DNA from 3 places in the Bradyrhizobium sp. BLXBL-01 genome. Region 1 is predicted to be linked to each of the others. Evidence: predicted binding sites of a transcription regulator. Region 1 holds the regulator's gene; each other region holds the start of a gene.
What was found. The regulator HrcA, encoded in region 1, represses chaperone genes, less so after heat shock. The targets are predictions, from matches to a motif close to GTTAGCACTCNCNNNNNGNGAGTGCTAAC.
Positions count from the first base shown of each region.

Region 2: ACNJYA_RS34940 (co-chaperone GroES) is a predicted target of HrcA. The motif match lies at 1,369-1,397, and genes of this name have one in related genera.
Region 3: ACNJYA_RS14850 (co-chaperone GroES) is a predicted target of HrcA. The motif match lies at 2,752-2,780, and genes of this name have one in related genera.

Region 1 covers NZ_CP182471.1:215,558-225,888, forward strand. The annotation lists gene ACNJYA_RS01025 (penicillin-binding protein activator) at 121-1,353, shown strand; gene hemW (radical SAM family heme chaperone HemW) at 1,459-2,643, opposite strand; gene rdgB (RdgB/HAM1 family non-canonical purine NTP pyrophosphatase) at 2,660-3,295, opposite strand; gene rph (ribonuclease PH) at 3,307-4,020, opposite strand; gene hrcA (heat-inducible transcriptional repressor HrcA) at 4,189-5,277, shown strand; gene grpE (nucleotide exchange factor GrpE) at 5,372-5,992, shown strand; gene pncA (bifunctional nicotinamidase/pyrazinamidase) at 6,141-6,863, opposite strand; gene ACNJYA_RS01060 (hypothetical protein) at 7,166-8,107, opposite strand; gene dnaK (molecular chaperone DnaK) at 8,503-10,331, shown strand, end outside.
Region 2 covers NZ_CP182471.1:7,538,611-7,548,941, reverse strand. The annotation lists gene groL (chaperonin GroEL) at 1-867, opposite strand, end outside; gene ACNJYA_RS34940 (co-chaperone GroES) at 982-1,278, opposite strand; gene ACNJYA_RS34935 (hypothetical protein) at 1,593-2,114, shown strand; gene ACNJYA_RS34930 (protein phosphatase CheZ) at 2,281-3,066, opposite strand; gene ACNJYA_RS34925 (L,D-transpeptidase family protein) at 3,383-4,198, shown strand; gene ACNJYA_RS34920 (DUF2076 domain-containing protein) at 4,845-5,660, opposite strand; gene ACNJYA_RS34915 (ChbG/HpnK family deacetylase) at 5,785-6,630, opposite strand; gene ACNJYA_RS34910 (glycosyltransferase family 2 protein) at 6,627-7,673, opposite strand; gene hisG (ATP phosphoribosyltransferase) at 7,773-8,750, opposite strand; gene ACNJYA_RS34900 (ATP phosphoribosyltransferase regulatory subunit) at 8,754-9,905, opposite strand; gene ACNJYA_RS34895 (16S rRNA (uracil(1498)-N(3))-methyltransferase) at 10,037-10,331, opposite strand, start outside.
Region 3 covers NZ_CP182471.1:3,238,620-3,248,950, reverse strand. The annotation lists gene ACNJYA_RS14860 (tetratricopeptide repeat protein) at 1-2,007, shown strand, start outside; gene ACNJYA_RS14855 (usg protein) at 2,136-2,423, opposite strand; gene ACNJYA_RS14850 (co-chaperone GroES) at 2,823-3,137, shown strand; gene groL (chaperonin GroEL) at 3,185-4,825, shown strand; partial or broken gene ACNJYA_RS14840 (GIY-YIG nuclease family protein) at 4,967-5,249, shown strand; gene lepB (signal peptidase I) at 5,362-6,108, opposite strand; gene ACNJYA_RS14830 (slipin family protein) at 6,269-7,402, opposite strand; tRNA gene ACNJYA_RS14825 (tRNA-His) at 7,768-7,833, opposite strand; tRNA gene ACNJYA_RS14820 (tRNA-Phe) at 7,838-7,907, opposite strand; gene ACNJYA_RS14815 (GIY-YIG nuclease family protein) at 8,111-8,398, opposite strand; gene ACNJYA_RS14810 (LysR family transcriptional regulator) at 8,539-9,372, opposite strand; gene ACNJYA_RS14805 (cysteine hydrolase family protein) at 9,501-10,094, shown strand; gene ACNJYA_RS14800 (glutathione S-transferase N-terminal domain-containing protein) at 10,107-10,331, shown strand, end outside.

The DNA.
Region 1 (10,331 bases):
GGTTGTTATCCTTTTGTTTTGGTTAACTATTTGCCGACACACTGTCTGAATCCGCGGCCTGTGTCGCGGAAAGCAATGTCGTGATCGGCTGGCGCACGGCCGGTCAGAAGAGAAGCTGCCATGGTCGGCCCGCGTCATCCAAAGTCTCCCGTTCCGGGGTCCCGATCGCCAGGGGCGACCCGGCGGACTGCGCTCGGCCTGTTGCTCGGCGCGCCCGTGCTGTCGGCCTGCGCCGGCGTGCAGCAAAGTCTCAGCCAGTTCTCCAACCCGTTCTCGAGCTCCGCACCGCCGGCCCAGCCGGCAGGCCCGCAGCAGCAGGCGACGACCGCCGGCACCGGCGGCGTGAAGGTCGGTCTGATCCTGCCGCTCTCCGCTGCCGGTAACGCCGGGCTCGCCGCGCAATCGATGCGCAATGCCTCCGAGATGGCGCTGGCCGAGTTCCAGAACCCGAACATCCAGCTCCTGATCAAGGACGACAATGGCAGCCCGCAAGGCGCGCAAGCCGGCGCGCAGCAGGCGGTCGACGAGGGCGCCGAGATCATCCTCGGGCCGCTGTTTGCGCAATCGGTGCCGGCGGTGGCGCAGGTCGCGCGCACGCGCGGCATCCCGGTGATCGCGTTCTCGACGGATTCCAGCATCGCCGGCCGCGGCGTCTATCTGTTGTCGTTCCTGCCGGAGTCCGACGTCAACCGCATCGTCGAATATTCCGCCGGCATCGGAAAGCGCTCCTTCGCCGTGCTGGTGCCCGACAACGCCTATGGCAATGTCGTCGAGGCCGCGGTGAAGGCGGCGGTGCCGCGGCGGGGCGGGCGCATCGTCACGTTCGAGAAATATGGCGCCGATCGTGCCACCCCCGCGCGCACCGTGGCGCAGCAGCTCGGCAGCGCGGACGCGCTGTTCATTGCCGATGACGGCGATGCGGTCGTGTCAGTGGCGGATGCGATGACGGCCGCGGGCGCGAACCTGCGCAACATCCAGCTGCTCGGTACCGGCCTGTGGGACAATCCGCGCGTCTATGCCAGCGCCGCGCTCCAGGGCGGCCTTTACGCCGCGCCCGACCCGGCCGGCTTCCGCGCCTTCTCCGGTCGCTACCGCACCAAATACGGCGCGGAGCCGATCCGCACCGCAACGCTCGCCTATGATGCGGTCGCGCTCGTCGCCGCGCTGGCGCGCACCCAAGGCGGCCAGCGCTTCTCCTCCGACGTGCTCACCAATCCCTCCGGCTTTGCCGGCATCGACGGCCTGTTCCGCTTCCGCGCGGATGGCACGAATGAACGTGGGCTTGCCGTGATGAAGGTGACGCAAGGCGGCGGTGCTGCGGTGGCGGGATCGCCGAAGAGCTTTGGGGCGTAGTAGGACGACGGGTAGGGTGGGTTAGCGAAGCGTAACCCACCAACTTCGTCCGGCGAATGGGAGCATGGTGGGTTACGCTTCGCTAACCCACCCTACGAGAGTTCGTTACGCCGCCAGATCCGCGACCACCGCATCCAGCACCGGAAATCCGCTGCTGGTCACGCGCAGGCGTCCCGTGCCATCCACGGTGATCGCGCCTTCCTCGCGCAAGAGCGCGATGCGGCGGGGGTCGAGCGGGCGGCCGGCGAGGGCCCTGTAGCGCTCGGGATCGATGCCTTCGGCGAGACGCAAACCCATCAGCAGGAATTCGTCGGCGCGCTCCTCGCTGTTGAGGAGCTCGTCGCTGACGACGCCGTCGCCGTTGGTCTCGACCCGCATCAGCCAGGCCTCCGGACGCTTCTCGGTGGCGGTGGCGTGCCTGATCCCGTCAATGTCGAGGCGGCCATGTGCGCCGGGGCCGATGCCGGCATATTCCTCGCCGCGCCAATACACCAGATTGTGCCGGCACTCGGCGCCGCGCCGGGCGTGATTGGAGATCTCGTAGGCGGGCAGGCCGAGCTTGTCGCAGGTCTCCTGCGTGACGTCGTAGAGCGCGCGTGCGACCGCTTCGTCCGGCGTCTTCAGCTTGCCGGCCTGGTGCAGGCCGAAGAACGGCGTGCCTTCCTCGATCGTCAATTGATAGAGCGACAGATGCTCGGCCGCTTCATCGATCGCGTGCCTGAGCTCGTCGGCCCACATCGCCGGCGTCTGGTCGGGCCGGGCGTAGATCAGGTCGAACGAATAGCGGTCGAACGCGCGGCGCGCGATGGCGACGGCATCGAGCGCCTCGCGTGCGCTGTGCATGCGGCCGAGCGCCTTCAGCGAGGCGTCGTCGAGTGCCTGCACGCCGAGCGAGACGCGGTTGACGCCGGCGCTGCGATAGCCGGCAAAGCGCGTGGCTTCGACGCTGGTCGGATTCGCTTCCAGCGTCACCTCGACGTCGCCTGCGACGGTCCAGTGCTTGCCGATCGCATCTAACACCGCGCCAACCGTGGCGGGCTGCATCAGCGAGGGCGTGCCGCCGCCGAGGAAGATCGAGGTGACCTCGCGGCCGGGCGCGCGCTCGGCAGTCGTTGCGATCTCGCGCGCGAAGGCGGACGCAAACCTCGCCTCGTCGATCGCGGCGTGGCGGACGTGGCTGTTGAAGTCGCAATAGGGACACTTCGACAGGCAGAACGGCCAGTGCACGTAGACGCCGAAGGCTTCGGATTCTTGTTTTGACGCGTTTTCCTGGCGCGAACCGGTATCCACTTCGCTCGAAAACGCTCTAGCGCGGCTCAAGGCAGATCTCCGCCAGTTTCACGAAGGCGCGGGCGCGATGCGACAGGCCTAGGCCAAGCGGCGGCAGGCCGTGTTTTTCGATGCTTTCCATCTCGCCGAAGGTTCGCGTGTGCCCGTCCGGCAGGAACATCGGGTCGTAGCCGAAGCCGGCCGTGCCGCGCGGTGGCCAGATCAGCGTGCCGTCGACGCGCGCCTCGACTTCCTCGCGATGATCGTCGGGCCAGGCCACGCAAAGCGCGGAGACGAAGTGGGCCCTGCGCTTGTCCGGCGTGGTGGCGCCGCGCTCCTGCAGCAGGCGCTCGATCTGCGTCATCGCCGCGTTGAAATCCTTGGATGGACCGGCCCAGCGCGCGCTGTAGATTCCCGGCGCGCCATCGAGCGCGTCGACGACGATGCCGGAATCGTCGGCGAAGGAGGGAAGCTTGGTCGCCTGCGCCGCGGCGATCGCCTTGATCGCGGCGTTGCTGCGGAAATCGTTGCCGGTTTCCTCGGGCTCGTCCAAGCCGAGCTCGCCGGCCGACACCGCCTCGATCCCGTACGGCGCGAGCAGCTCCCTCATCTCGGCGAGCTTGCCGGGATTGTGGGTGGCGATGACGAGCTTGTCCGTGATTCGGCGGTGCATGGGCCTATTGACTACGCCACGGCCAGTTTCTGCAAGTCCACCAGGCGCGCGATGCCCTTCTGCGCCAGGGCGATCAGCTTCAGGAACTCGTCCTGCGTAAACGGCTCGCGTTCCGCGGTGCCCTGCACCTCGATGATGCGGCCGTCGCCGGTCATGACGAAATTCGCGTCGGTCTCGGCTTCCGAATCCTCGGCATAGTCGAGATCGAGCACCGGCGTGCCGTTGTAGATGCCGCAGGAGATCGCGGCGACGTTGTCACGCAGCACGTTGGTCTTCACCATGTTGCGCGCCTTCATCCAGTTGAGGCAATCGGCAAGCGCGACCCAGGCGCCGGTGATCGAGGCCGTGCGGGTGCCGCCGTCGGCCTGGAGCACGTCGCAATCGACCGTGATCTGGCGCTCGCCGAGCGCTTCGAGATCGACGATGGTGCGAAGCGAGCGGCCGATCAGCCGCTGGATCTCGACCGTTCGGCCGCTCTGCTTGCCGGCGGAGGCCTCGCGGCGGGTGCGTTCGGAGGTCGCGCGCGGCAGCATGCCGTATTCGGCGGTGACCCAGCCGCGGCCCTGGCCCTTCAGCCACGGCGGCAGGCGCTCCTCCAGCGTGGCGGTGACCAGCACATGGGTGTCGCCGAATTTCACCAGGCACGAGCCTTCCGCATATTTGACCACGCCGCGCTCCAGCGTCACGGGGCGCAATTCGTCGGGCGCACGGCGGCTTGGCCGCATGGGAAATCTCCAAAACTCACGGGAAAAGGCTGTTCGCGGTGCTTGTAGGTGGGGCGGGGGTGGGCGGCAAGGGCTTATTCACCTCCTGGCCGTCGGCCTGCAAACGCCGCGCTTGTCAGAAGCGGCCCGGATGGACAAATTATAAGTATCTGAGAGGAGTTACCGTCTGTGGCCCATCACGATCCGATCCATCTGATCGCGCCGCGCGCAGGCCTTGCCCAGCTCAACGAGCGTTCCCGCGACATCTTTCGTCAAATTGTCGAAAGCTATCTCGCGACCGGTGAGCCGGTCGGCTCGCGCAACATTTCCCGCCTGATCGCCATGCCGCTGTCGCCGGCCTCGGTCCGCAACGTCATGGCCGATTTGGAACAGCTCGGCCTGATCTATGCCCCGCACACCTCCGCCGGCCGGCTGCCGACGGAACTGGGCCTGCGCTTCTTCGTCGACGCCCTGATGCAGGTCGGCGACCTCAATGAGGCCGAGCGGCAGTCGATCCAGAGCCAGCTCTCCTCCGTCGGCGAGGCGCAATCGGTCGAGGCGGCGCTGGACCAGGCCTTGATGCGCCTCTCCGGCCTGACCCGGGCCGCCGCCGTCGTGCTGACGCCAAAATCCAATGCCCGGCTGAAGCACATCGAATTCGTCCGCCTGGAACCGGAAAAAGCGCTGGTCATCCTGGTCGGCGAGGACGGCCAGGTCGAAAACCGCGTGCTGACGCTGCCGCCCGGAGTTCCCTCCTCGGCGCTGACCGAGGCCGGCAATTTCCTCAATGCGCGGATCCGCGGCCGCACCCTGGCCGAGGCGCGGCTCGAGCTCGAGACTGCACTCGGCGAGGCCCGAGCCGAGCTCGATCAGCTGACACAGAAAGTGATCTCGGCCGGCATCGCCAGCTGGTCCGGCGGCGAGAATGAGGACCGCCAGCTCATCGTCCGCGGCCATGCCAATCTGCTCGAAGACCTGCATGCGCTGGAGGATCTGGAGCGCGTGCGGCTGTTGTTCGACGATCTCGAGACCAAGCGCGGCGTGATCGACCTGCTCGGCCGGGCCGAGACCGCCGAGGGTGTGCGGATCTTCATCGGCTCGGAGAACAAGCTGTTTTCCCTGTCGGGCTCCTCCACCATCATCTCGCCCTATCGGGATGCCGCCGGCCACATCGTCGGCGTTCTCGGTGTGATCGGCCCGACGCGGCTGAATTATGCCCGCGTGATCCCGACCGTGGACTACGCCGCCCGCATCGTCAGCCGCCTGTTGGGGGGCTGACCGGCCTTTCCGCCGATCACGGGCGCTTGATTTTCGTGGGCTTAAGCACGATATCCGGGCCAACATCCCTGAAACGAGTTCGAGACCAGAGCCGATGACCGAGCAAGACCGGCAACCCGAAGACACGACTGCAGCGACCGGCGAGCCCGTGGTGTCGAAACCCTACATCATGCCCGACGATCCCGAGCCCGGCGCGGTCGAGACGTTGCAGAAGGAAGCCGCCGAGGCGCGCGACCGCATGCTGCGGACGCTGGCCGAGATGGAGAACTTGCGCAAGCGCACCAGCAAGGAGGTCGCCGACGCCCGCCTCTACGGCATCACCGGCTTCGCCCGCGACGTGCTCGATATCGCCGACAATCTTCAGCGTGCGCTCGATGCCGTTCCGGCCGAAGCGCGTGCCGCGGCCGATCCCGGCCTGATCGCGCTGATCGAGGGCGTCGAGCTCACCGAACGCTCGCTGCTCAACGCGCTGGAAAAGCACGGCGTGAAGAAGCTCGATCCCTTGGGCCAGAAGTTCGACCCGAACTTCCACCAGGCGATGTACGAAGTGCCCGATGCGTCGGTGCCGTCGGGCACCGTGGTGCAGATCATGCAGGCCGGCTACACCATCGGCGATCGCGTGCTGCGCCCGGCGCTGGTCGGCGTCGCCAAGGGCGGCGCAAAGGCTGCGTCTGCGGCGAACAACAACAACGAGCAGAGCGGCGCGGCGAACTGAGTCTCAGGCCCTCATGGTGAGGAGCCGCGCCCTTGCGCGGCGTCTCGAACCATGCAGGCCCGGCTCTGGCAGCTCGGCCTTCATCCTTCGAGACGCGCGCGAAGAAGCGCGCTCCTCAGGATGAGGGTCTTCCAGTGTTGCGCGCTGCTTACGCGCTCACCGCGATATCCGCAGACTGAATCCGCTTCACGCCGGCCTTGGCCATATCGGCCCAGGCCTTTGCCAGCGAGCCCTGCGTGTCGATGCCGCGGCAGGCGTCTTCCACCACATAGACCTCGAAGCCCGCCTTGCGTGCGTCGAGCGCGGTCCAGGCGACGCAGAAGTCTGTCGCGAGGCCAGCGACGAAGACGCGCTTGATCTTCCGGCCCTTCAGGTAGCCGGCGAGCCCCGTCGAGGTCTTGCCGTCAGCTTCGAGGAAGGCCGAGTAGCTGTCGACGTCCTTGTGAAAACCCTTGCGGATGATGAGCTCGGCGTGCGGGATCGAGAGGTCCTTCGACAGCGCCGCGCCGTCGGTGCCCTGCACGCAATGGTCCGGCCACAGCACCTGCTTGCCGTAGGGAAGATCGACCGTTTCGAACGGCTTCTTGCCGGCATGAACCGACGCAAACGAAACGTGGCCCGGCGTGTGCCAGTCCTGCGTCAGCACCACGTTCGCAAATGCCTTCGAGATCTTGTTGATGACCGGCACCACCTGCTCGCCTTCCTTCACCGCGAGGCTACCGCCGGGCAGGAAGCAGTTCTGCACGTCGATCACGAGCAGCGCGGATGCATCGTCCGGCTTGATCGATGCGGCCGCGAGCAGCGCGGTTGGCGCCAGCGTCGCCAGCGCCGTCGTTCCAAGCATTGCCAAGACTTGTCGCCGAACCAGCATGTATGCCTCCCTCCAGGATGATCCAACGGGAGGAAGCCTAGTTCCGTTCGTGTACGAACAGAAGCCCGAAAATGCAGCCGGCTTTGATGAGCGGTTGGGCTGATCGCCCCAACATCATCGTCATCCCGGGGCGCGCAAAGCGCGAGCCCGGGATCCATAACCACAGGGAGACGTGTGGCGAAAACTCTTCGTTGGTACTGTTATCCGACTGCAACCGTGAGGTCACGCGGTATGGATCCCCGCCCCCGTGCGCAATTGCGCACTAGGCGGGGATGGCACTGAATGTGCTGAAGCCCCGAGCCTCACCCCTTCGGCTGAATCCCGTCGCGCACGGCGCGGAAGCGGGTGAAGGCGGCTTGCCACTGGTCGCGCGGGGCGCTGGCGATGATGCGCAGCGAGGTGCCGCCGGTGGAGAAACGGATCCACTGCACCACGGTAACAGGGGTCTTGTCCTTGCCGCTGACGCCGTCGATCCGGGTCTCGAAACCCTGCTGGCCGTTGATGCGGATCGGCTCGGACATGGTGATGCGCGACTCGCGCACGCCGGGAATCTGGCGCGCTGCCTCCTGGGCGAAGCGGGCGCGGTCGTCTGCGGCTTGCGGGGTGGCGCCGATCAGGCCGAGGATGATGAACGGCTTTGACTCGTAGCCGGCGCTCTCGTCACCGTCGGCCAGGATGATGCTGGAGCCCGGTGCCAGCGTCCGGACGTCCTTGAAGTCGGCGAGATCGGTGATCTTGAACGGCAGCAGTGCGAGCTGCTCTTCGGCCGACACCTGCCTGCGCGTGGTGGCGCTCGCGAACATCTGTCGCACCGCCTCGTCCGTGTAGATCTTGGTCGCATTCTCCGGGATCTGCACCGCGACATAGCCGGAGAAGCCGGCGCCGGGCACGATCATCGAATAGCGCTTCACCGGCGTATCGCCGGCCTTGCCGCTTTCGGTGGTGAAATAGGCTAGACCCGCGGGGGTCTCGACCTTGTCCTGCTTGACGCCGCCCGTCCCGCCGGGATTGGAATTGAAGGCGCTCACGACCTCGCCATAGGCCGCCGGCGGCAGCTCGGTGACCAGCACCTTGACGCTGCCGTCCTCGCTCTCGAAGCCCGGAAAGGTCTTGGCCGTGCTGAGGCCGATCAGCGGCACCATGCCGAGACGCAAGCCGGGCGGAAACACGGCGTCGGCGGCGCAGGCCGGAAGCGCGGAAGCGGCGAGGAGGGCGAGCGCGGCGAGGGGGCGGATCAGCTTCATGAGCACTCTGATTGGTTCACATTGAGGCCGTTCGATGGTTGGCCACCGGGCCGCTTTGTCGCGCGAAGCAGCGCTCGCGGCTGCCCGGCCGGTCCGCCTTTTACCGGGTTTGGGCTTGCGGTAACAGGGCGACCCGGGCCCGCGGGTGCAGGGGCTTGCCGAGGCCCGGACCTGTTAATATTTCCTCACCCGCAAGGGCGGTTGAGCCCGGATATCACCTTCCAAAACCCAATGTTTTAGCGGCAGAAACGTAGCTTCGGTCCTTGCGGGCCCCTCCCCCCCTCCTATATGAGCCTCAATCATCGCAATATCGCGGATGTTTGATCTTAGGGGGTTTCGGTTCGGGTGCCTCTTGGGCCCAGCCAACCTGCCGCAAAAAGAAGGATATCAGGACCATGGGAAAGGTCATTGGGATCGACCTCGGCACCACGAATTCGTGCGTCGCCGTGATGGATGGCAAGAACGCCAAAGTCATCGAGAATTCCGAAGGCATGCGCACGACGCCTTCGATCGTCGCCGTCACGGATGACGGTGAGCGCCTCGTCGGCCAGCCGGCCAAGCGCCAGGCCGTCACCAATCCCGAGCGCACCTTCTTCGCAGTGAAGCGCCTCATCGGCCGCCGCTACGACGACCCGATGGTCGAGAAGGACAAGAAGCTCGTTCCCTACAAGATCGTGAAGGCTTCCAACGGCGACGCCTGGGTCGAGGCCGACGGCCAGACCTACTCGCCCTCGCAGGTCTCGGCGTTCATCTTGCAGAAGATGAAGGAGACCGCGGAAACCCATCTCGGCCAGAAGGTCGAGCAGGCCGTCATCACCGTTCCCGCCTACTTCAACGACGCCCAGCGCCAGGCGACCAAGGACGCCGGCAAGATCGCGGGCCTTGAAGTGCTGCGCATCATCAACGAGCCGACCGCGGCCGCGCTCGCCTATGGTCTCGACAAGACCAAGGCCGGCACCATCGCGGTATACGACCTCGGCGGCGGCACGTTCGATATCTCCATTCTCGAAATCGGCGACGGCGTGTTCGAGGTGAAGTCGACCAACGGCGACACCTTCCTCGGCGGCGAAGATTTCGACATGCGCCTGGTCGGCTATCTCGCCGACGAATTCCAGAAGGAGCAGGGCATCAACCTGCGCAACGACAAGCTCGCCCTGCAGCGTCTGAAGGAAGCCGCTGAAAAGGCCAAGATCGAGCTGTCCTCGACGACGCAGACCGAGATCAACCTGCCCTTCATCACCGCGGACCAGACCGGCCCGAAGCATCTGACGATGAAGCTCACCCGCGCCAAGTTCGAGGCGCTGGTCGACGACCTCATCCAGAAGACCGTCGAGCCCTGCCGCAAGGCGCTGAAGGACGCCGGCGTCACCGCCGGTGAGATCGGCGAGGTCGTGCTGGTCGGCGGCATGTCGCGCATGCCAAAGGTCCAGGAAGTCGTGAAGCAGCTGTTCGGCAAGGAGCCGCACAAGGGCGTCAACCCGGACGAAGTCGTGGCGATCGGTGCCGCGATCCAGGCCGGCGTGCTCCAGGGCGACGTCAAGGACGTGCTGCTGCTCGACGTGACCCCGCTGTCGCTGGGCATCGAGACGCTGGGCGGCGTGTTCACCCGCATCATCGACCGCAACACCACGATCCCGACCAAGAAGAGCCAGGTGTTCTCGACGGCTGAAGACAATCAGAATGCCGTCACCATCCGCGTCTTCCAGGGCGAGCGTGAAATGGCGGCCGACAACAAGATGCTCGGCCAGTTCGACCTGATGGGCATTCCGCCGGCCCCGCGCGGCATGCCGCAGATCGAGGTGACCTTCGACATCGACGCCAACGGCATCGTCAACGTTTCGGCCAAGGACAAGGCCACCGGCAAGGAGCAGCAGATCCGCATCCAGGCCTCCGGCGGCCTGTCGGAAGCCGACATCGAGAAGATGGTCAAGGACGCCGAGGCCAATGCCGAGGCCGACAAGAGGCGCCGCGAGGCCGTCACCGCCAAGAACGAGGCGGATGGTCTGGTGCATTCGACCGAGAAGGCCTTGGCCGAGCACGGCTCGAAGGTTGCCGAGAGCGAGCGCCGCGCCATCGAGGATGCCGTCAGCGACCTCAAGGAAGCGCTGAAGGGCGACGATGCCGAGGCGATCAAGGCCAAGACCCAGACGCTGGCGCAGGCTTCGATGAAGCTCGGCGAGGCCATGTACAAGCAGCAGGCCGAGGCCGACGCCAAGAAGGACGC
Region 2 (10,331 bases), 930 kb from region 1:
CAGCATGGCCTTGCGGCGGTCGCCGAAGCCCGGCGCCTTGACGGCAGCGACCTTGAGGCCACCGCGCAGGCGGTTGACGACCAGGGTGGCCAGCGCCTCGCCCTCGACGTCCTCGGCGATGATGACGAGCGGCTTGCCCGACTGCACCACGGCTTCCAGCACCGGCAGCATGGCCTGCAGGCCCGAGAGCTTCTTCTCGTGCAGGAGGATGTAGGCGTCCTCGAGCTCGGCGGTCATCTTCTCGGCGTTGGTGACGAAGTAGGGGCTGAGATAGCCGCGGTCGAACTTCATGCCCTCGACGATATCAACCTCGGTCTCGAGCGACTTGTTCTCCTCGACGGTGATGACGCCCTCGTTGCCGACCTTCTGCATCGCCTGGGCGATCATCTTGCCGATGGCGGCATCGCCGTTGGCGGAGATGGTGCCGACCTGGGCGACCTCGGAGGAGGCGGCGACCGGCTTGGCGCGCTTCTCGATGTCCTTGATGACGGCGGCCACCGCGGTGTCGATGCCGCGCTTGAGGTCCATCGGGTTCATGCCGGCGGCGACGGCCTTGGCGCCTTCGCGCACGATCGCCTGGGCCAGCACGGTCGCGGTGGTGGTGCCGTCGCCGGCGAGGTCGTTGGTCTTGGAGGCGACCTCACGCACCATCTGGGCGCCCATGTTCTCGAACTTGTCCTCGAGCTCGATCTCCTTGGCGACGGTGACGCCGTCCTTGGTGATGCGGGGGGCGCCGAAGCTCTTCTCGATGACGACGTTGCGGCCCTTCGGGCCGAGCGTCACCTTGACGGCGTTGGCGAGAACGTCGACGCCGCGCAGCATGCGATCGCGCGCGTCTCCGGAAAACTTGACGTCTTTGGCAGCCATGGTCTGCAATCCCTCGTGTTACGTGATGTGTCTTGTCTAGTCGCGGCGGAACGATGGATGCCCGGATCGCCTGGATCCGGGCATGACATTCAGCGGCCGTTCAGGCGGATGGCCTTAGGCCAGCACGCCCATGATGTCCGACTCCTTCATGATCAGGAGCTCTTCGTTGTCGATCTTGACCTCGGTGCCCGACCACTTGCCGAACAGCACGCGGTCGCCGACCTTGAGGTCGATCGGGATCAGCTTGCCGGTCTCGTCGCGGCCGCCGGGGCCGACGGCGACGACCTCGCCCTGGGACGGCTTTTCCTTGGCGGTGTCCGGAATGATGATGCCGCCCTTGGTCTTTTCCTCGGCGTCGATACGTTTGACCACGACACGGTCATGCAGCGGACGAAATTTGGATTTAGCCATGACGTTTCCCTTTGGAGGCTCGCTTCGGAAGTAGTGGGGTCGGTGGGGCGGCGCTTCCGTCCACCCTCTCGTCGAGGATCGAACGGCGCGCTTAGCAATCGGGCTTTCCGAGTGCTAATAGTGGGTCCGGAAATATGGCTTGGCCGCGATCCTGTCAAGCAAAGGTGGTTAAGCGGTTGTTGAGGCGGATATAGGATGGTGGCATTGGAAACTCGCTCGGGGCGCCGGCTTAGAGAACGACGTCATTGCTCCGGCAGCGATTTTGCGCTTGGCTGCTCGAGGGGTGCGGCCATGGTCTTGTTCGGGGGAATGCCATGATCAGTTCGGCTCACGCGCGCACGGTTGCCAATCTGGCGGCCGCCTCTTGTCTGGCGCTGCTGCTGGGCGCCTGCGGCGGCGGCTTCAGCCTGCCGTCCCTCACGTCGTCCTCGCCGCCGCCCGAGGCCGAACCGGGCGTTGCGCCCGAAATGCCGGCCACCATCCGCGGCGACGAGATCGTCGGCCGCTGGGGCCTCGCCTCGTTCCAGAACCCGGCCGACCGCGCCCGTACCGAGAAGATGGCGCGCGAGCAATGCAAGAATCCCTACGTGATCACCGCCGGCTCCTCCGGCGGCGTGATCATGCATCTCGCCGACCAGGCGACGCCGCAGGAGCTGCGGCTGAAGGGCTCGCCGAGCGGCAAGAACTACATCGGACCGGCCGGCCCGACCCCCGGCGAGCAGGATCGCGAGATCGTCTCCTTCGACGGTCGCGTCATGATCACCCGCTTCATCGACAAGGACGCCGCTACCCGCTACGGCAACATGGTCTACGTCCGCTGCGCGCCGAGGGCGTGAGGCAGCCCTTGGCCTAACGTTTCGTCATTGCGAGCGGAGCGAAGCAATCCAGACTGCCTCCTGGGAGACAGCCTGGATTGCTTCGTCGCTTCGCTCCTCGCAATGACGAAAAACAAAAAACGCCGGCCCCAAGGCCGGCGCTTTGTTATTTCTATATCGCCCCCGTTCAGTCGAACAGCGCGTCGATGTCGTCCTGCGAGGCGTGGCCGACGTCGCCGGCGAGCTTGGGGCCGTTGAGGAGCTTCTCGTCCTCGCTGCGGCTGTCGACCGGCGCCGGCACATGGGACTTGATCGCGTCGACGCCGCCCCAGATCTCCATCATCGCATTGATGTGCTGCTCGATGAACTTCATCGTGGTCATGACCTTGCTGATGCGCTGGCCGGTCAGGTCCTGGAAGTTGCAGGCTTCGAAGATCGAGATGACGCGTTCCTGGATGTCGTCGGCAAGGCGCTTCTGCTGATCGACCGAGTCCACCTTGGACATCGCGCTGGCGGCCTGGTCGATCGATTCCGCGGCTTCGAGGATCTGCTGGGTCGCCTGCTCGGTGCCGCCGACCACCGCGCCGAGCTCGCCATTGACCTTGGCCATCTCGCCGCCGTCGAAGCTCTTGCCGTGCAATGTCGCGATCTCGCGCTTGGTGCGGTCGATGGCGTCGTGGATGAGGTCGAGCTCCACCTTCAGCTTCTCGCACTGCTCGATCTGCGCCCGGTAGGTCTCGAGCATGGTGCGCGCTTCGGACAGCTCGTGGGCCGTCGACGCGTCGATCGCCGCCATGGCAGCGCTGCCGGACAGCGGGGCCGCGACGATGCCCTTCGCCATCTGGGCGCGGATCGCGCGCAGCTCGGCCATGATCTCGCTATGCATCGGGATTGCCTCTTCGGTTACGTCCAAAATCGGCATCTCGCCACCGGCGATATCCTCGACGCGAAAACGCTTGCGGTGAACAGCCATCAGGATACTCCCCCCACCTCACTCACGCGTCTTTGTAGGCAGAAGCGATTTAACACGAAGTTCACAACCGGAACTGTTGTGCGGCGTCGCGCGACGCGGTGCAAAGAAGCGATTAACCATGGCCGCGCTGCGTTCATCGAAAATAAACGCTGATCGCCAAATTGCCGGCGCGCTCGCGACGTGGTGAATCGAAACGCGCTTTCCGTTTACCAAACAAAACGGCTTTTGCTCTTTATTGACCACGTCGAAGGGCGCGGATCAGCCACCGGCTCTCCACGACGCATGTGATCTAGACGAAACAGTACAGAGTACGTCGATGTTCAAGAAAATGTCTGTCGCGCTGCTCGGCAGCGCTTGCACCATCATGGCCGGCGCGAACGAGGCCAGCGCCTTCGACAACAGCGTGCCGAACGATCCGCCTGCGGTGCTCTACCAGCCGCGCGTGCCGCCGGCGCCGGTGCGCGTCGCGTCCAATTCCAACATGGGCGGCGGCTTCATCGAATTCCTGTTCGGCGATGGCCCCGGCCGCGGCCCGGCCTACGCGCCGGAGCAGCCGGTGTATCAGCAGCAGCCCGGCTATTACGACCAGCGGCGCTTGCCGCCGATGGGCGAGCCGCAGATGCAGGGCGGCTATCAGCAGGGCGCGTCTCTCCAGCAGGAGGCGGTCGATCCGCGGCAGCGTCCGTTCGATCCGAGATTCGAGAAACAGCTCGTTGACTATAGCGGCAAGGAAAGTGCCGGCACGATCGTGGTCGATACGCCGAACAAGTTCCTCTATCTCGTCGAGGGCAACGGCCGGGCACTGCGCTACGGCATCGGCGTCGGTCGTCCCGGCTTCACCTGGTCCGGCGTGAAATCGATCACCGCCAAGCGCGAATGGCCGGACTGGACGCCGCCGGCGGAAATGCTCGCGCGCCGGCCCGATCTGCCCAGGCACATGGAAGGCGGCCCGGAAAATCCGCTCGGTGCCCGCGCGATGTATCTGGGATCGACGCTCTATCGCATCCACGGCTCCAATGAGCCCTGGACCATCGGCACCAACGTCTCCTCCGGCTGCATTCGCATGCGCAACGAGGACGTCATCGACCTCTACGGCCGCGTCAATGTCGGCACCAAGGTCGTCGTGATGTGAAGGGTCATGCGATCGATGGAGCGATCGGATCCGCGTGCCGCGTCGGCTCGACCTGCGGGGCATCGAAGGGGGCGCTGCTGCCGCCGAACGCCTGCCTGAATGGTCACGTCTACTGACGTTGCCTCGATCCAGGACGAGGGACAGCGGAGCGGCGACGGCGAGTTGATGTAGCCGAATGCGGTGCGCGAGCAAAGCGCTTCAACCGCCGCACCGACAGCTCGGCCTTCCTGAGGCGCTCGTGCAGTCCCTCCAACTCGTACAATTCGGTGATGAGATGGGTTGTGACGTCGCTCAGGTTCGCGATGCGCTGTTGAAGTGGGCTCATTCTCAAAACTCCCGACTGTAGCCAAGAGAGGCAGCCACGGCGTGTGGCATAAGCAACGTGTTCTTCCAGTTGAACACCCATGTCCAAATTTGGAAATCCGGGAGTCTACGGCAGCGTGTGTCGGAGGACGATTTCGCTCTGTATGGTGAAGTCAGGCGTACGTCGTGACGTTCTGCATGGTGCTGTCCGACAACGCATGCAGTAGTCATATTATATCCAATGGCGTCTTGGCCTGTGGTGCAGAGCAGCGCGCGTTGAGCCCTGCTTGAAAAGAAATCGGCCGCCCGGAGGCGGCCGTTTCACATCTGTCGGTCGAATGGCCTACGCGTAATCGCTGCCGCCGTCGTCATCGCCGCCGAAGTCGCTGTTGTCGGCCGCGTCGAAGCTATCGTCGCGATCGTCGCCGTAGTTCTGGTCGTTGTTGTCGCGGTCGTTCGACGCCTGGTCGAAGAAGCCGTGGCGGGACTCCCGGTTTGAGCCGACGTCGTCGAGGCCGGCATCGCGCGCGAGCGAGCCGCCGGACTGATCGCCGCCCCCACTCCAGGGACTGCGGTCGCCGAGCGCGTTGGTGTCGCCAAAAGCCTGCTGGTGCGATCCGCCCATCATGCCGCGGATGCTCGAGAGCAGCAGGGAGCCGCCGACGACGCCGGCCGCGGCCGCCGCCGCCGTGCCCAGGAACGAGCCGCCCCCACCGCCGACCGGCGGAGCGCCATAGCCCTGACCCGGACCCTGGCCATAGGCCTGCCCATAAGGCGGAGGTGCGCTGTAGCCCGGTTGGCCCTGCTGCATCGCCTGGCCGCTGTTCCACGTCGGCCGCTGCTCACGCGGCGGCACATTCGGAACCGAGCCGCGCGAGGGGCTCGAGCCGAACAGGGTGTCGCGCATGGTGTCGAGGAAGCCGCCGGACTGCGCCTGCTCGGGCGCATGGGCCGCTTCCAGCTCCTGGATGCGGGCATTGGCGCGCTTCAGCGCTTCGTCCTGGACCAGCGTGGTCTGCACCAGCGCGTAGATGGCGCCGGGCGCCTTGCGCAGGCCGTCGGAGATCGCGGCGATCGCATCGGGATCGCGCGGTGCATTTTCCAGCTTTGAAAGCCGGTCGAAAAGGTCGTCGACGAGCTGGCGTTCCTGCGGCGTCATGATCTGTCTCCTTCGCGCCAAACCAAGCGCGAAAGGAGATGTAGGGTTCCAATGTGGCCCCAACAGTGCCGGCCGGATTAAATTTCGGTATGCGACAAGCTGGCTCTGGCGCGCTTTTCGTCGTTCATCCCAGTGTCACGTTGCTGTCCGCCAGCAGGCGCGCGAAGGCATCGCCCGCGAGATAGGCGTGCTCGCGCTCGCGGACGTCGGTCATGGGATCAAGGCCGGTGAGGACATCATCGACGAAGCCGGGATGGCACATCACGAGGCCGCCATCGGGAAGGCCTTCCAGGAATTGCCGCATCAAGGCGCCGAAATCGGCGGCGCGCGTGAAATCATAGGCGCCGGCGAAACCGGGGTTGAAGCTGAGGCCCGCATGGCCGGCGCGGCGGCGGAATTGCGCGCTGAGACCATCGAGCACCAGGGCTTTCGGTGAGGCCAGCCGCTGCCGAAGCGGCAGGTCGCGGCCGCCCTGGCGCACCCAGGCCTTTGGCGCAGCCTCGGCCACCGCATCGACGAAGCCGTCGCGCACCTGCGGGAAGAGCTGCACATGCTGGTGACCGTCGACGAAGTCAGGGGCGCGTCCGAACGCGTCCATGAAGGCGGCCAGCTGCGCCTTCACTTCGTTGCGGATGAATTCACGGTCGAGCCGCCGCATCAATCCGGCGCGCAGCAGCTTGGGAAAGGCGAAGAACATGTCGCCGTCCAAGGGGCGGAAATGCATGGTGAGCGGCCGGAATGGCGCCGACAGCGTCACGTGCAATCCGATCGCGCAACGCGGGCTTTGCGTTGCCGAAGCCTGCAGCGCCTCGACGTCGCCGCGCGCGATCGCAGGCCCCACCATCATCACCGAGGTGGCGTTGAGGCGGCCGCGTTCGATCAGGTCGCGGATGGCGCGGTTGACCCCCGGGCTGATGCCGTAATCGTCGGCGCAGAGCCAGATCCGCCGCGCCCTCGCGGCCACGCTCATTCGGCTGCCGTCCTGCTCGCGGCCTCATCGGCCTTGCCGGCTTCGAAATGCTTCTCGCTGTGCTCGGCGACGAAGTAGATCGGACGCGCCTTCAGCTCGGAAAGGATCTTTCCGATATATTCGCCGACGATGCCGATCATGATGAGCTGCACGCCGCCGATCGTCATCAGGCCGACCACGAGCGAGGGATAGCCCGGGACCTGCTTGCCTGTGGTCCAGACCTCCCAGAGGATGGACAGGCCGAACAGGAAGGCGCCGCCGGCGAGAATGACGCCGAACAGGCTGGCGAAGCGCAGAGGCGCCACCGAGAACGACGTCAGGCCCTCGATCGAGAGGCCGAGCAGGCTCGCGGCGTTGAAGGTGGTGACGCCATGTGAACGCGCTGCGGGCTCGTAGTCGACGCGGATCTGGCGGAAACCGATCCAGCTGGCGAGGCCCTTGAAGAACCGGTTGCGTTCCGGCAGCTGCCTCAGCGCAGCGACCGCGCGCGGCGACAGCAGGCGGAAATCCCCGGCATCTTCGGGAATCTTCTGGCGGGCGCCCCAATTGATCAGCGCGTAAAAGCCGTGCACGGCGAGGCGGCGCAGGAATGGCTCGTTGTCGCGATGCGCTTTCGCGGTGTAGACGACGTCATAGCCGTCATCGATCCAGTGCCGCACCAGCTGTTCGACGAGCGCCGGCGGATGCTGGCCGTCGCCGTCCATGAACATGACGGCGCCGAGGCGGGCATGGTCCAGGCCCGCCATCAGCGCGGCCTCCTTGCCGAAATTGCGCGACAGCGACACCACCTGAACGTCGATTGCGTCGGCCGGCAATGACCGCGCGATCGACAGCGTCGCATCCTTGCTGCCGTCGTCGACATAAACGACCTCGCAAGACAGGCGATAGCGCTGCCGCAGGGTCCTGGCGAGCTCGCAGATGCGCTGGTGCAGGGCCGAAAGGCCCGCCGCCTCGTTATAGACGGGGATGACGATCGACAGCCCCTTCGCTGCGGCGTTGGCTGCGGTGGTCGTCATGCCGGAAACGTCAGAGCCCAGCGTCATCGATCAAGGTTCCAGAGGCGGTCAAAGGTCATCTCAACAGCATATGGTAGCAGCCGTTTGCTGTCGCTACGCTGAACGGAGCTGCTCAAAACGTCGGGCTCACCGCCGCAGGAACGCCTCGAGCTTGGCGAACAGCGGGTTCTCCCGGTCGAACACGTAGTCGAGCGAGACCACCGAGACGGTCTCGGCGCCATGCTCGCGCAGGAAGCTCGCCAGCGCGTAGAGCTGCCCCGGTGGGCAGTGCAGCGTCAGCATGCCTGACGAGGTCGGGCCGCCGAACGGCGCTTCCACGCCGAACCGGCTGTGGGCGTCGCCGAGCAGGGCGGCATCGCATTGCCGGAAGCGGGTGCGGACCTCGCGGTACTTGTTGGCCCGCGCTCGGGCTGCGATGTGGTCGAGGATGACGCGAGCCGTCTCGCGCGCCTGCGGCGACCAGTCGGCCTCCTTGGCGGCCACCAGATTGGCCTGGCTGCGCAGGATCACGCCGTCGTCGAGCACCCGCAGGCCGTTGGCGGCGAGCGTCGCGCCGGTCGTGGTGATGTCGACGATCAGCTCGGCGCTGCCGGCCGCCGGCGCGCCCTCGGTGGCGCCTGCGCTTTCGACGATGCGGTAATCGGTGATGCCGTGAGCCTGGAAGAAGCCGCGGGTGAGGTTGACGAACTTGGTCGCGACCCGCATCCGCATGTGATGCTGCTCGCGGAAGCCGGTGGTGACGTCGTCGAGGTCGGCCATGGTGCGGACGTCGATCCAGGCCTGCGGCACCGCGACGACGACGTCGGCATAACCGAAGCCGAGCCCCTCGATCAGCGACACGCGCTTGTCGGCATCGGCGATGTTCTCGCGCACGAGATCTTCGCCGGTGACGCCGAGATGGGCAAAACCGCGGGACAATTGCGAGGCGATCTCGCTCGCCGAGAGATAGGCGACCTCGACATTGTCGAGCCCTGCGATGGTGCCGCGATAGTCGCGGGCGCCGCCGGCTTTCGACAGCTTGAGGCCGGCCCGGGCAAAGAAGGCCTCGGTGTTTTCCTGCAGGCGGCCCTTGGAGGGAACGGCCAGAACGAATGGCGCGCTCATGACTTAAGCTCCCACCTTGCGGCCGATCCGGTTCAGCGCGTCTACCCAGACCGAGAAGCCGACCGCGGGGATCGGCTCGGTCGAGCCGAGCTGGGTCATCAGCCCGTCGTAGCGGCCGCCGGCGACCAGCGGCTCGGCGCCGTTGCCCCTGTGGTGCAGCTCGAATTCGAAGCCGGTGTAATAGTCGAGCCCGCGTCCGAACGCGGTCGAGAAGCGGGTCTGCTTCACATCGATGCCGCGCGCGGCCATGAAGCCGACCCGGCTCTCGAACTGATCGATCGCGGAAGCGAGATCGAGCTTCGCGTCCGTCGTGAGTGCGCGCAGCTCGGCGATGGCATCGTCGGGATTGCCCGAAATCGACAGGAAGCGCTTGAGCACGGCGATCGCCTCGCGCGGCAGCGCGCCGCCCTTCAGCGTCGATTGCTCGAGGAAGCGATCGGCGATCTCGGCCGTGGTGCGGCCGCCGACATTGGTGGTGCCGGCGATCGACATCAGATCGGTGACGAAGGCGAGCGCCGCCTTGCGGTCGGAGCCGGCAAGGGCCGCCAGCACGCCCTCATATTCGCTGCGCGTCGCGGTGGTCGCGGCCGCCAGCCGCTCCAGATCCTGCTCCAGGCTGATCTTGCGGTTGAAATCCTTGACCAGGCGGCGGCGCCAGACCGGATAGAGGTTGAGCGCGTCGAGCAGCGCATTGAACAAGGCAACATCGCCGGTGCGGATCTCGACGTCGCGGACGCCGAAGGCGGCCGTCGCCTCCAGCGCCAGCGCCAGCATCTCGGCATCGGCCGCGGCGCGGTCCTGACGGGCGAATGATTCGATGCCGGCCTGGAGGAATTCACTGGCTTGGCCGCTGCGGTAGCGGAACACCGGACCGAGATAGCTGAACCCCGCCGGCTGGCCGGCCCGGCCTGAGGCGAGATAGTCGCGCGCGACAGGAATGGTCAGGTCCGGGCGCAGGCAGAGCTCCTCGCCGGAGAGGTCGGTGGTCAGGTACAAGCTCTTGCGGATGTCCTCGCCGGAGAGGTCCAGGAACGGCTCGGCCGGCTGCAGGATGGCGGGCTCGGCCCTGACATAGCCGGCCTGCGCGAACGACAAGAGCAGCGTATCCGCCCAGGCGGCGGAGCCGGCAGCATTTGAGGTGGCAGTCGCGGTCATCTCAGGAGTCCATCGTCCCGGCGGAACCGGGCAGGGCAAGGGGAGGCGAATTGGCGCAGGCCTTAGCATGGCCCGACAGCGGTTTCGACCTCCAAAGGATCAATCGCTTAACGGGTGGGCAATGCGCAGGATCAGGTGCTCTTGCCGCCCCAATCGCCCAGCACCGCCTGCACCAGCGCCAGGGCGGCGACGGCGGCGGTGTCCGCCCGCATGATGCGGGGGCCGAGCGCCAGCCGCAGGATCTTGGGCTGGCGCAGCAGCAGCGCCCGCTCTTCCTCGGCAAAACCGCCCTCCGGGCCGATCAGCAGGTCGATCCCGTGCCTGGCCTCGCGCGCGCCTTGCAGGCTCTGAATCGGATCCTGGACCTCCGCTGCCTCGTCGCAGAAGATCAGCAGGCGATCGGCGGGACGCTGGCTCAAGAAGCGC
Region 3 (10,331 bases), 3.0 Mb from region 1:
GAGGCCAAGGCTGCCTATCGCCAGCTCCTGCAGATCGCACCCAATCAATTCATCGCCCTGCATATGCTCGGCGCCCTGGAGTCCGATGCGAAGAACTATCAGCAGGCCGAGATCCTGCTGAGCCGGGCGGTTGCCGCGGATCCGCGATCGGCCGAAGCCCATATGAGCCTGGGCGTCGCGCTGAACGGGCTGAAACGTCACGCTGAGGCCCGCGAGATTTATCGCAAGGCCCTCGCCTTGCGGCCCAACTACGCCCTCGCCCTGTCCAATCTCGGGAACGCGAGCGCAGCCCTTGATCGCTACCAGGAAGCGCTCGAGAGCTACGATCGGGCGCTCGCCATCGACGGAAACCTGGCCGAAGCCCACAACGGCCGGGGCTCTGCGCTCTGCCGTCTGCGCAACTACGACGAGGCGCTCGCAAGCCTGAACCGCGCGCTCGCGATCAAGCCCGACTATGCGGCGGCGCTGGCGAACCGCGCCGTTGCACTCCGGGAGCTGCAGCGATTTGACGAGGCCATGGCGGATTGCAATCGGGCGATCGCCCTAGCCCCTGACGACGTGAACGGATGGCTCTGGCGCGCCAATGTCTTGCTCCAGACCCAGCAGATGGCCCAGGCATTGGCCGATTGCGAAAAGGCGCTCGCGATCGCGCCCGATTCCGATCAGGCTCACCTGGTGCTGGGCCTCTGCCTTGCCGGGCTCGGCCGGGTCGACGAAGCCCTGGCCAGTTTCGACAGAGCCCTCGACATCCGGCCCGACCTCGAGAGCGCGATCTCCAGCAAGATCTTCGCGCTCGACTTCGTGCCGGACGCGAGCGTCGCGCAGCATCAGCAGGCGCGACGCGTATGGTGGGAGCGGATCGGCGCGAAACTCGCGTCAGAAGCGGCGGCACCGCATGACAACAGCCGCGATCCGGATCGCCGCCTGGTGCTGGGCTACGTCTCGTCGGACTTCAACGCGCATTCGGCCGCGTTCATTTTCAAGCCCGTGCTGCAACACCATGATCGGGCCCAGTTCGAGATCGTGTGCTACTCGTGCTCGTCGAAAGTGGACGCGACGACACGCGAATTTCAAGCCATCGCCGATCGCTGGCGTGATGCCTCGCAATGGAGCGACGATCGCCTTGCCGCCCAGATTCGCGACGATCGCATCGATATCCTGATCGATCTGTCCGGCCATACCAGAGGAAACCGCCTCGGTGTATTTGCGCGCAAGCCGGCACCGATCCAGGCGCACGGCTGGGGCCACGGCACCGGCACCGGACTGCCGACGATCGACTATCTGTTCTCGGATCCGGTCGGGATTCCTTCGGCGGTTCGGCCTCTGTTTGCAGAGACGGTCGTCGACCTGCCGTGCTTCGTGACCCTGGCGCCGCTGCCTGCCGGAATTGCGCAGGGCAAGACGCCGGCGCTCTCGAACGGCTTCGTCACATTCGGTGTCTTCAACCGCATCAGCAAGATCTCGGACGAGGCAGCGGCAGTCTGGTCCAGGATTCTCGCGCGGGTGCCGGGCTCGCGACTGCTGATCAAGGACGTTGCGCTCGACGATCAACTGGTCCGCGACAAGCTGCTGGCGCGATTTGCGGCGTGCCGATTGCCGGCCGAACGCGTCGATCTGCTTGGAGCCACCTTGCGGGACGAGCATCTGGCATCGTTCAACCGCATCGACATTGCCCTCGACCCGTTCCCGCAGAACGGCGGCGTCAGCACATGGGAAGCCCTGCAGATGGGCGTGCCCGTGGTGGCGAAGCTGGGGAGCAGCCTGCCCGGCCGCGCTGCCGGGGCCATCCTCACCGCGCTTGGCCTGCCGGACTGGGTCGCCGACAGCGAGGAGGCCTATGTCGAGATCGCGGCCAGCCGTGCGGCTGAGATTGGCGAGCTCGACCAATTGCGCCGCGAATTGCCCGCAACGATCAACGCCGCGGCCGCGGGCAACCCCGTCGCATATGCGCAAGCGGTGGACGAGGCCTATCGCGCGATGTGGACGCGCTATTGCAGCGGCATCTGATTGGGAGATCTAGTAGGGTGGGCTAAGCGTAGCGTGCCCACCATTGCCAGATATTGCGCAGAGATGGTGGGGTGGGCACGGCGCGCGAAGTGCGCGCCTTTGCCCACCCTACGAGACCGCTGCGCTGTTCAATGCAGCCGGAACACGCCGTCGACGGCGCGGAGCTCGGCCGGCTTGATCAGCTTGCAATGTGCCACCGTGACCGAGTGGAGGGGACCGTCGAGCTTCTCCTGCCAGAACGCCAGGAAGTCGGTCAGCGCGGGGAATTTCGGAAACATGTCGTAGTTCTGCCAGACATAGGTCTGCAGCAGCGAGGGATGATCCGGCATCCGATAGAGAATTTGTGCCGTCGTCAGCCCGTAGCCCAGCATCTGTTTCCGGAATTCCTCGGAAACGCCCCCAACGCGCAGTCCCATGCCAAACCTCCTTTGCAGGAGCGCATTTGCGGGGGTGGCCTGTCCGTGCCCCGGGAGCCACCCGGAAACGATGCGCTCACATGAGAGAAATGTGACGCAAACTGACAACTCATCTCAAGCCCAAAAGTTTAACAAGCTGTTGAAATTCAATGCTTTAGCAGCAGAGACGACTCCGTGCTAATACGGCCTCCCAAGCGGCCTCGAAGAGGCCTCCGAGGCTGGTTAACGATGGCAAAGGGTTTCTGGCAGTCCGCGCTTTCGGCTGCTAATTTTTCTGCTACAAACCCTTGCCCCCGCAAAATTCCTGTCCTATTTCAGCGTCGCCCGTGCTAGCACTCACGGGCAACGATTGCTAACAACCTCAAAACCTCAACCCGAGCAATTGCTTAGGAGGACTGCATGAAATTCCGTCCGCTTCACGACCGCGTCGTGGTCAAGCGCATCGACGCCGAAGAGAAGACCGCTGGCGGCATCATCATTCCCGACACTGCCAAGGAAAAGCCCTCCCAGGGCGAAGTCGTCGCCGTTGGCCCCGGTGGCCGCGACGAAGCTGGCAAGCTGATCCCGATCGACCTGAAGGTCGGCGACCGCGTGCTGTTCGGCAAGTGGTCCGGCACCGAGGTCAAGATCGACGGCCAGGACCTGCTGATCATGAAGGAGAGCGACGTGATGGGCGTTCTCGAAGTCAGCGAGTCCAAGAAGAAGGCGGCTTAAGAGCCCCTCTCCTCCCTCCAGTCAAACTCACCTAAGGAAAACTCCAGATGGCAGCCAAAGAAGTCAAATTCTCGGTTGAAGCGCGCGACAAGATGCTGCGCGGCGTCGACGTTCTCGCCAACGCGGTGAAGGTCACGCTCGGTCCGAAGGGCCGCAACGTCGTGCTCGACAAGTCGTTCGGCGCTCCCCGCATCACCAAGGACGGCGTCACCGTCGCCAAGGAGATCGAGCTCGACGACAAGTTCGAGAACATGGGCGCGCAGATGGTGCGCGAAGTCGCCTCCAAGTCCGCTGACGCGGCCGGCGACGGCACCACCACCGCCACCGTGCTGGCCCAGGCGATCGTGAAGGAAGGCGCCAAGTCGGTCGCCGCCGGCATGAACCCGATGGACCTCAAGCGCGGTATCGACCTCGCGGTCGAGGCCGTCGTGGCCGACCTCGAGAAGAACTCGAAGAAGGTCACCTCGAACGACGAGATCGCCCAGGTCGGCACCATCTCGGCCAACGGCGATGCCGAGATCGGCAAGTTCCTCGCCGACGCCATGAAGAAGGTCGGCAACGAGGGCGTCATCACCGTCGAGGAAGCCAAGTCGCTCGAGACCGAGCTCGACGTGGTCGAGGGCATGCAGTTTGACCGCGGCTACATCTCGCCCTACTTCGTCACCAACGCCGACAAGATGCGCGTTGAGATGGACGACGCCTACATCCTCATCAACGAGAAGAAGCTCTCCTCGCTGAACGAGCTGCTGCCGCTGCTCGAGGCCGTGGTGCAGACCGGCAAGCCGCTGATCATCGTCGCCGAGGACGTCGAGGGCGAAGCGCTCGCGACCCTGGTCGTGAACCGTCTGCGCGGCGGCCTGAAGGTCGCGGCCGTCAAGGCTCCGGGCTTCGGCGATCGCCGCAAGGCCATGCTGCAGGACATCGCGATCCTGACCGGCGGCCAGGCGATCTCGGAAGATCTCGGCATCAAGCTCGAGAACGTCACGCTCAACATGCTCGGTCGCGCCAAGAAGGTGATGATCGACAAGGAGAACACCACGATCGTCAACGGCGCCGGCAAGAAGGCCGACATCGAGGCGCGCGTGGCCCAGATCAAGGCGCAGATCGAGGAGACCACCTCGGACTACGACCGTGAGAAGCTCCAGGAGCGTCTCGCCAAGCTCGCGGGCGGCGTCGCGGTGATCCGCGTCGGCGGCGCGACCGAGGTCGAGGTGAAGGAGCGCAAGGATCGCGTTGATGACGCGATGCATGCGACCCGCGCGGCCGTGGAAGAAGGCATCGTTCCGGGCGGCGGCGTCGCCCTGCTCCGTGCCTCCGAGCAGCTCAAGGGCCTGCGCACCAAGAACGACGACCAGAAGACCGGCGTCGAGATCGTGCGCAAGGCGCTGTCGGCGCCCGCTCGCCAGATCGCGATCAACGCCGGTGAAGACGGCTCGGTGATCGTCGGCAAGATCCTGGAGAACAAGGCCTACAATTACGGCTTCGACTCCCAGACCGGCGAATATGCCGACCTCGTCAAGAAGGGCATCATCGACCCGACCAAGGTGGTCCGCACCGCGATCCAGAACGCAGCCTCGGTGGCCGCGCTCCTGATCACCACGGAAGCCATGGTCGCCGAGCTGCCCAAGAAGGGCGGCGCCGGCCCCGCGATGCCCCCGGGCGGTGGCATGGGCGGCATGGACTTCTGAGTCTGGCCGTTCAGGCAAAGTCGAGACACGCGAAACCCCGGCAGCGATGCCGGGGTTTTTGTTTGGGGGCGATGCACGTCAAAGTGGTAAAATGGTGGCGCGACGAAGTCGCGAACCCGGAATCCATTTCACCACTTGCTCATGGCCCACTACGTCTATCTCCTCGCCAGCAAGAAATACGGCACGCTCTGGCGTGACGAACGACATCGTTCGCCGTATCCATGAACATAAGAGCAAAGCCGTCGCCGGTTTCAGCAAGAGATACTCTGTCGACAGGCTCGTTTGGTTCGAAATCTACGACGATCCCCTAACTGCCATCGCGCGCGAGAAGGAATTGAAGAAGTGGCGACGGGAATGGAAGGTCCGGCTTATTGAGGAGAAGAATCCCCAGTGGATCGACCTATATCCACAAATCGCGAGCTGAGCTTGCAGATTGATGGATTCCGGGCTCAGCGCTTCGCGCTGCCCCGGAATGACAGCCCGGATAGAGCGCGCGCAACCAAGCGCTGCGCGCTGCCCCGGAATGACGGGGCGCCTCACTCCACCTTCCCGATCCGCTCGAAGCGCGGCTCGCCGTCTTCGTCGAGCGACCAGAAAATCCGCGTCACCTTGCCGATGAGATTGTCCATCGGCACGAAGCCGAATGTCGACTGCATGCGGCTGTCGGTGGAATTGTCGCGGTTGTCGCCGAGCACGAAGAAGTGGCCCGGCGGCACCGTGAAGACGTTGGTGTTGTCGAGGGTGCCGTCGTCGGCGCAGTCGTAGGTCACATAGGACGCGCCGCTCGGCAACGTCTCGCGCCAGCGCTTGACGGCCGCGCGGTCGTCGACACCGCAGGCCTCGCCGGCGGGTGTCGCCTCGAGGGCGACGCGCGTCACCGGGCGACCGTTGAGGATGAGCTGGCCCTGCCGCATCTGGATGCGGTCTCCGGGCAGGCCGACGACGCGCTTGACGTAGTCGACAGAACTGTCCTTCGCCGTCCGGAACACGACGATGTCGCCATATTCGGGATCGGCGGCGAGGATGCGGCCCGAGATCCAAGACGGCGCGAACGGGAGGGAATAGCGGCCATAGCCGTAGGCATATTTCGCCGCGAAGACGTAGTCGCCGACCATCAGCACCGGTGCCATCGAACCGGAGGGGATGTTGAACGGCTGGTACAGGACGAAGCGAAACAGGATCACCGGCGACCACAGCACCGGGATCATCAGGATCAGGACAGAGATCGCCTTCCAGTCGCTGGATCGCGCCGCGGGGCGGATCGATTCCTGAAGAACGGTCATGTGCCTTCCCTGATCAAGACGTTGCGGCCCCAAGATGACGCAACCTGCGAGCGCGCTCAATCCCCGACCAGCTCAAATTGGTCGCGCCGCGCGCCGATCGCGTTCATCGCAGACGGCGGCAACGCAGATGTGAAGGGCCGCCCGTGGGCGGCCCTTCGGTTCATGCGCTCTCGGGCGCCTTCAGGCGCACGAGCCGGGTCAGCAGCGCATCGAGGCCCTGGCCGTCACCGGCATGGAGGTCGATGCGGCCGACCTTCTCGACCAGCCGCTCCAGCGACTCCAGCTCCTTGAGCCGCAGCAGCAGGGGGTTCTCCTCCATCAGGCGGGCAGTGTTCAGGAGCGAACGCGTCGCCGCGGTCTCCTCCTGCCGGCGGATCAGGTTCGCCTTCGCGACCCGCTCCGCCTCCACCACCTTGTTCACCAGCTCCCGGATCTCGCCGGGCAGGATCACGTCCTTGACGCCGAGCTCGGTGACCTCGACGCCGGACTCCGCGACGCGTGCCCGCACATAGTCGCGCAGCTCCGCATCCAGCGCCGCCTTCGCCGACAGCACCTCGTCCAGCGTCCGGCCAGCTACCGCCTCGCGGATCGCGAACTGCACCAGGCGGTACAGCCACGCATCCACGTCGGGCACGGTCGCAACCGTGCGCTCGGGATCGACCACCTTACGGAACGCCGTCAGCGTCACCCGCAGCGCGATGCGATCCTTGGTCAGCATCTCCTGCGCGGTGATCTCGACCGCCTGGGGCCGCAGGTCGAGGCGCTTCACCTCGATCTTGCGGCCGACGGTCCAGAAGGCGTGCCGGCCGGGCGCGAGCCGCTCGGTGAGCCGGCCCTCGACATAGAGCAGGCCCGCCTCGTGGTTCTCGACCACCGTCTCCGACGTCACGGCCGAACGGTTGCGCTCGATCATGGCCAGATGTCGCGCGCTGACCTTGGGATCAGCGGACACATCGATGCGCTCGACATCGATGCGGGTTGCGACCTTCCAGTAGACGCGCACCTGCCAGGGCGTCATCAGATGCACGGGCCGGCCGTCGAGGCTGACGATGGCGATCTCGTCCGCCTTGGTCTCGACCGCCTCGAACAGCTCGGCGGCCAGATCAGGCCGCGCGGCCTTCAGCACCGCGTAGCGCTCCGCAGGAAATTCGCTGCGGACCACGTCGAGCACCTCGGCGCTCAGCTCGTGCAGGGGATCGAACAGGCGATGCTTGCCGGGCGCGAGCACGCGCACGAGCTGCCCGTTGCGCGTCAGCAACGCACGCTCGCCATCCTTCACCGTCACGTTCAGCATCAGCAAGTGCCAGCCCTTGTTCAAAGTCATGGCACGCCTCCTTCATTTGCGCCCGGCCGAATGCCGGACGACAGGTTTCGTTTGCAAAGGACTTGAGGACGCGGACGACGCTTCCCATGAAATCGGCGGGCCGGGGCTTGAGCTTGCACGATGACGGGCGCACGCGCGCGATCGCGCGACTGACGTCGCGCGGTCATGCGGAGCCACCCGGCATCGGCGCAAGCGGTATCGACCCGCGGCGCAAAGCCGGTCTCACAGTGTCGTTGTTCGGACGAAAGCCTTTTGGGCAATGCGGCCGGACGGCGACTGAAGCGCGCGTCCGGTCCCCTTCAGAGGTATCAGCTTATGAGGCTGAAACGGAGCGCTGGAGCGGGATTCGAACCCGCGACAGGATGAGTCACAATCATCTGCTCTACCAAACTGAGCTATCCTTTGTGCAAGAGACCGGAATCGAACCGATGCCTTCGGGCTTTCAACCCGACGCTCTCCATGAGCTACGTCCTGCGTTTCTCCTTCATTCGGCGGGACACGAAACCGGAAGACCGGCCCGCGCCAGTCGGGATCTCAACGAGCCCGAACCCACGGCCTAGCGAAGGACGGCGCTAATAGACCAGGCACGTTCGGGTTGCAAGGGGGTGATGCAAGATTTTTCATCCGTCATTCCGGGGCGCGGCGAAGCCGCGAGCCCGGAAGCCATAACCACAAGTCCTAGTTGGAGATCCCGTTGTTGAGATCATCCCAGTTGGGATTCTGTTCGTCGATCAATCGCGTCTTCCAATCCCGACGCCATTTCTTCAGTTCTTTTTCTCGAGCAATCGCACTCGCGGGGTCGTCGAAAATCTCAAACAGAACCAGCTTGTCGACGCCGTATCGCTTGGTGAATCCCGGGACGACTTTGGTCTTGTGCTGGTAAACGCGTCGAACGAGGTCGCTGGTTACGCCAATGTAGAGCGTGCCGTATTTTCTACTCGCCAGGATGTAGACGTAGTACGCCATTCCATCGGCCTGTGATTATGGATTCCGGGCTCGGCGCTTCGCGCCGCCCCGGAATGACGAGCGGATGTTAGGATGAAGCGGAGAGTACATCAACCAAAAGCTGTAGTCGCAGTATTGCGATCGTTGCTCCGCGAAGCGCCTCAACCGCGCGACATCGCCTGGAAGCACGCCCTCACCCAGTCGATGGTCACGCGCGCTGCAGCGTCGCGCTTGAGATGGTTCTGCACCAAGAGCCAGACGTCGCGGCGCTTCGGTAGCAGCGTGGCGCGCAGGCGGCGATCGCCGAGCAAGTCCGCGCAAACATACTCCGGCAACACGCCTGCGGCCTGATGCGCGCGGATCAGGTTACGGATGACACGAACGTTGTCGGTGACGCAACGCGCGCGGGCTTTCTTGGTGCGCAGGAATTGCATCTCGGGAATGGCACCGAGCTCGTCCGGATAGACGCAGAGCATCGGCTCGCCTTCGATCCTCGCAGGCTCGAAGTAATAGAGCTTGATGTCGCCGACCCTGGAGATCGCGAAATCGCCCTTGTCGGGCTTGCGCAGGCGGATGGCAAGATCGGCCTCCCAGCGCGAGAATTTGACGTTCTCGCTCGAGGTGAGGAATTGCAACGTCAGGCCGGGATGAGCGCGCAGGAAGTCGCTCGTGCGCGGCGACAGCACCGCCTCGGCGACCGTATTGGTGGAGGCGATGCGCAGACGTCCGACCGGACCTTCCAGGCTCTCGCTGAGGCGACCGATCTCGGCGGCATGTGCGGCCATCGCCTCGACATGCGCCAGCACCGCCTCGCAACTCCGCGTCGGCCGGCGGACGCCGTCGGCGGCCTCGAACAGACGCAAACCGAGCGCACGCTCGATGCGCGACAGCCTGCGTCCGACCGTCGTTTCGTCGATGCGCAGCCGCGCGCTGGCGCCGGCGTAGGTGCCCTCCTCCCTGACGGCAGCGATGATGCGCAGATCGTCCCAGTTCATTGCGCGAGGCTATACCGGCCCCGAGCGGCCTGCAATATCGCAGCCACCCGCTGCAATATCCCTGCATATCGGCAGGCCTCCGCGGCGCTATGTTTCGTTCAGCCTTTGCCCCGGAGATTCCCAAGACCATGACGACCGCGAAGACCCTGCTGCAGCTCGCCGGCGCCGATCTCAACCCGCCGCGCCTTGCCGACGCCGCGCTGGTGCTGATCGATATCCAGAACGAGTATCTCGAAGGTCCTCTCGCTTTGCCCGAGGCGAGACCTGCGATCGCGCGGGCGGCTGCGCTCCTGGCACGGGCTCGCGACAGCGGCGCCGCGATCTTCCATATTGCCCATCGCGGCAAGGCCGGCAGCCTGTTCGATCGTGGCGCTGAGCGCGGCGCCATCGTCGCCGAACTGAGCCCCCGTGCCGGCGAGCTGGTGATCGAGAAGGAGTTGCCGAATGCGTTCGCCGGCACTGATTTGCAGGCGCGCCTTGCCGCAACCGACAGGAAGAACATCGTGCTGGCCGGCTTCATGACGCATATGTGCGTCAGCTCCACCGCGCGCGCCGCGCTCGACCTCGGTTTTCGCACGACGATCGATGCCGATTCCTGCGCCACGCGCGACCTGCCGGACGGCCGCGGCGGCACGCTGGACGCTCGAACCATCCATGAGGTTGCACTCGCCGAGCTATCCGACCGCTTCGCCATCATCGCGCGCGGCGACGCACTGAAATAATGGAGCAACGCGATGCTGCAACTCTATTTCTCGCCGATGGCCTGCTCGCTTGCGAGCCGCATCGCGCTGATGGAAGCAGGCCTCGAGGCGCACTATCATCTGGTGCATCTCAGGACCAAGCAGGTCGTGGACGACGACAGCGACTTTCGCGACGTAGCGCCGAAGGGAGCGGTGCCGGTCCTCGTGCTGGAGAACGGCGATCGGCTGACGGAGAGCGCGGCGGTGCTGCAATACATC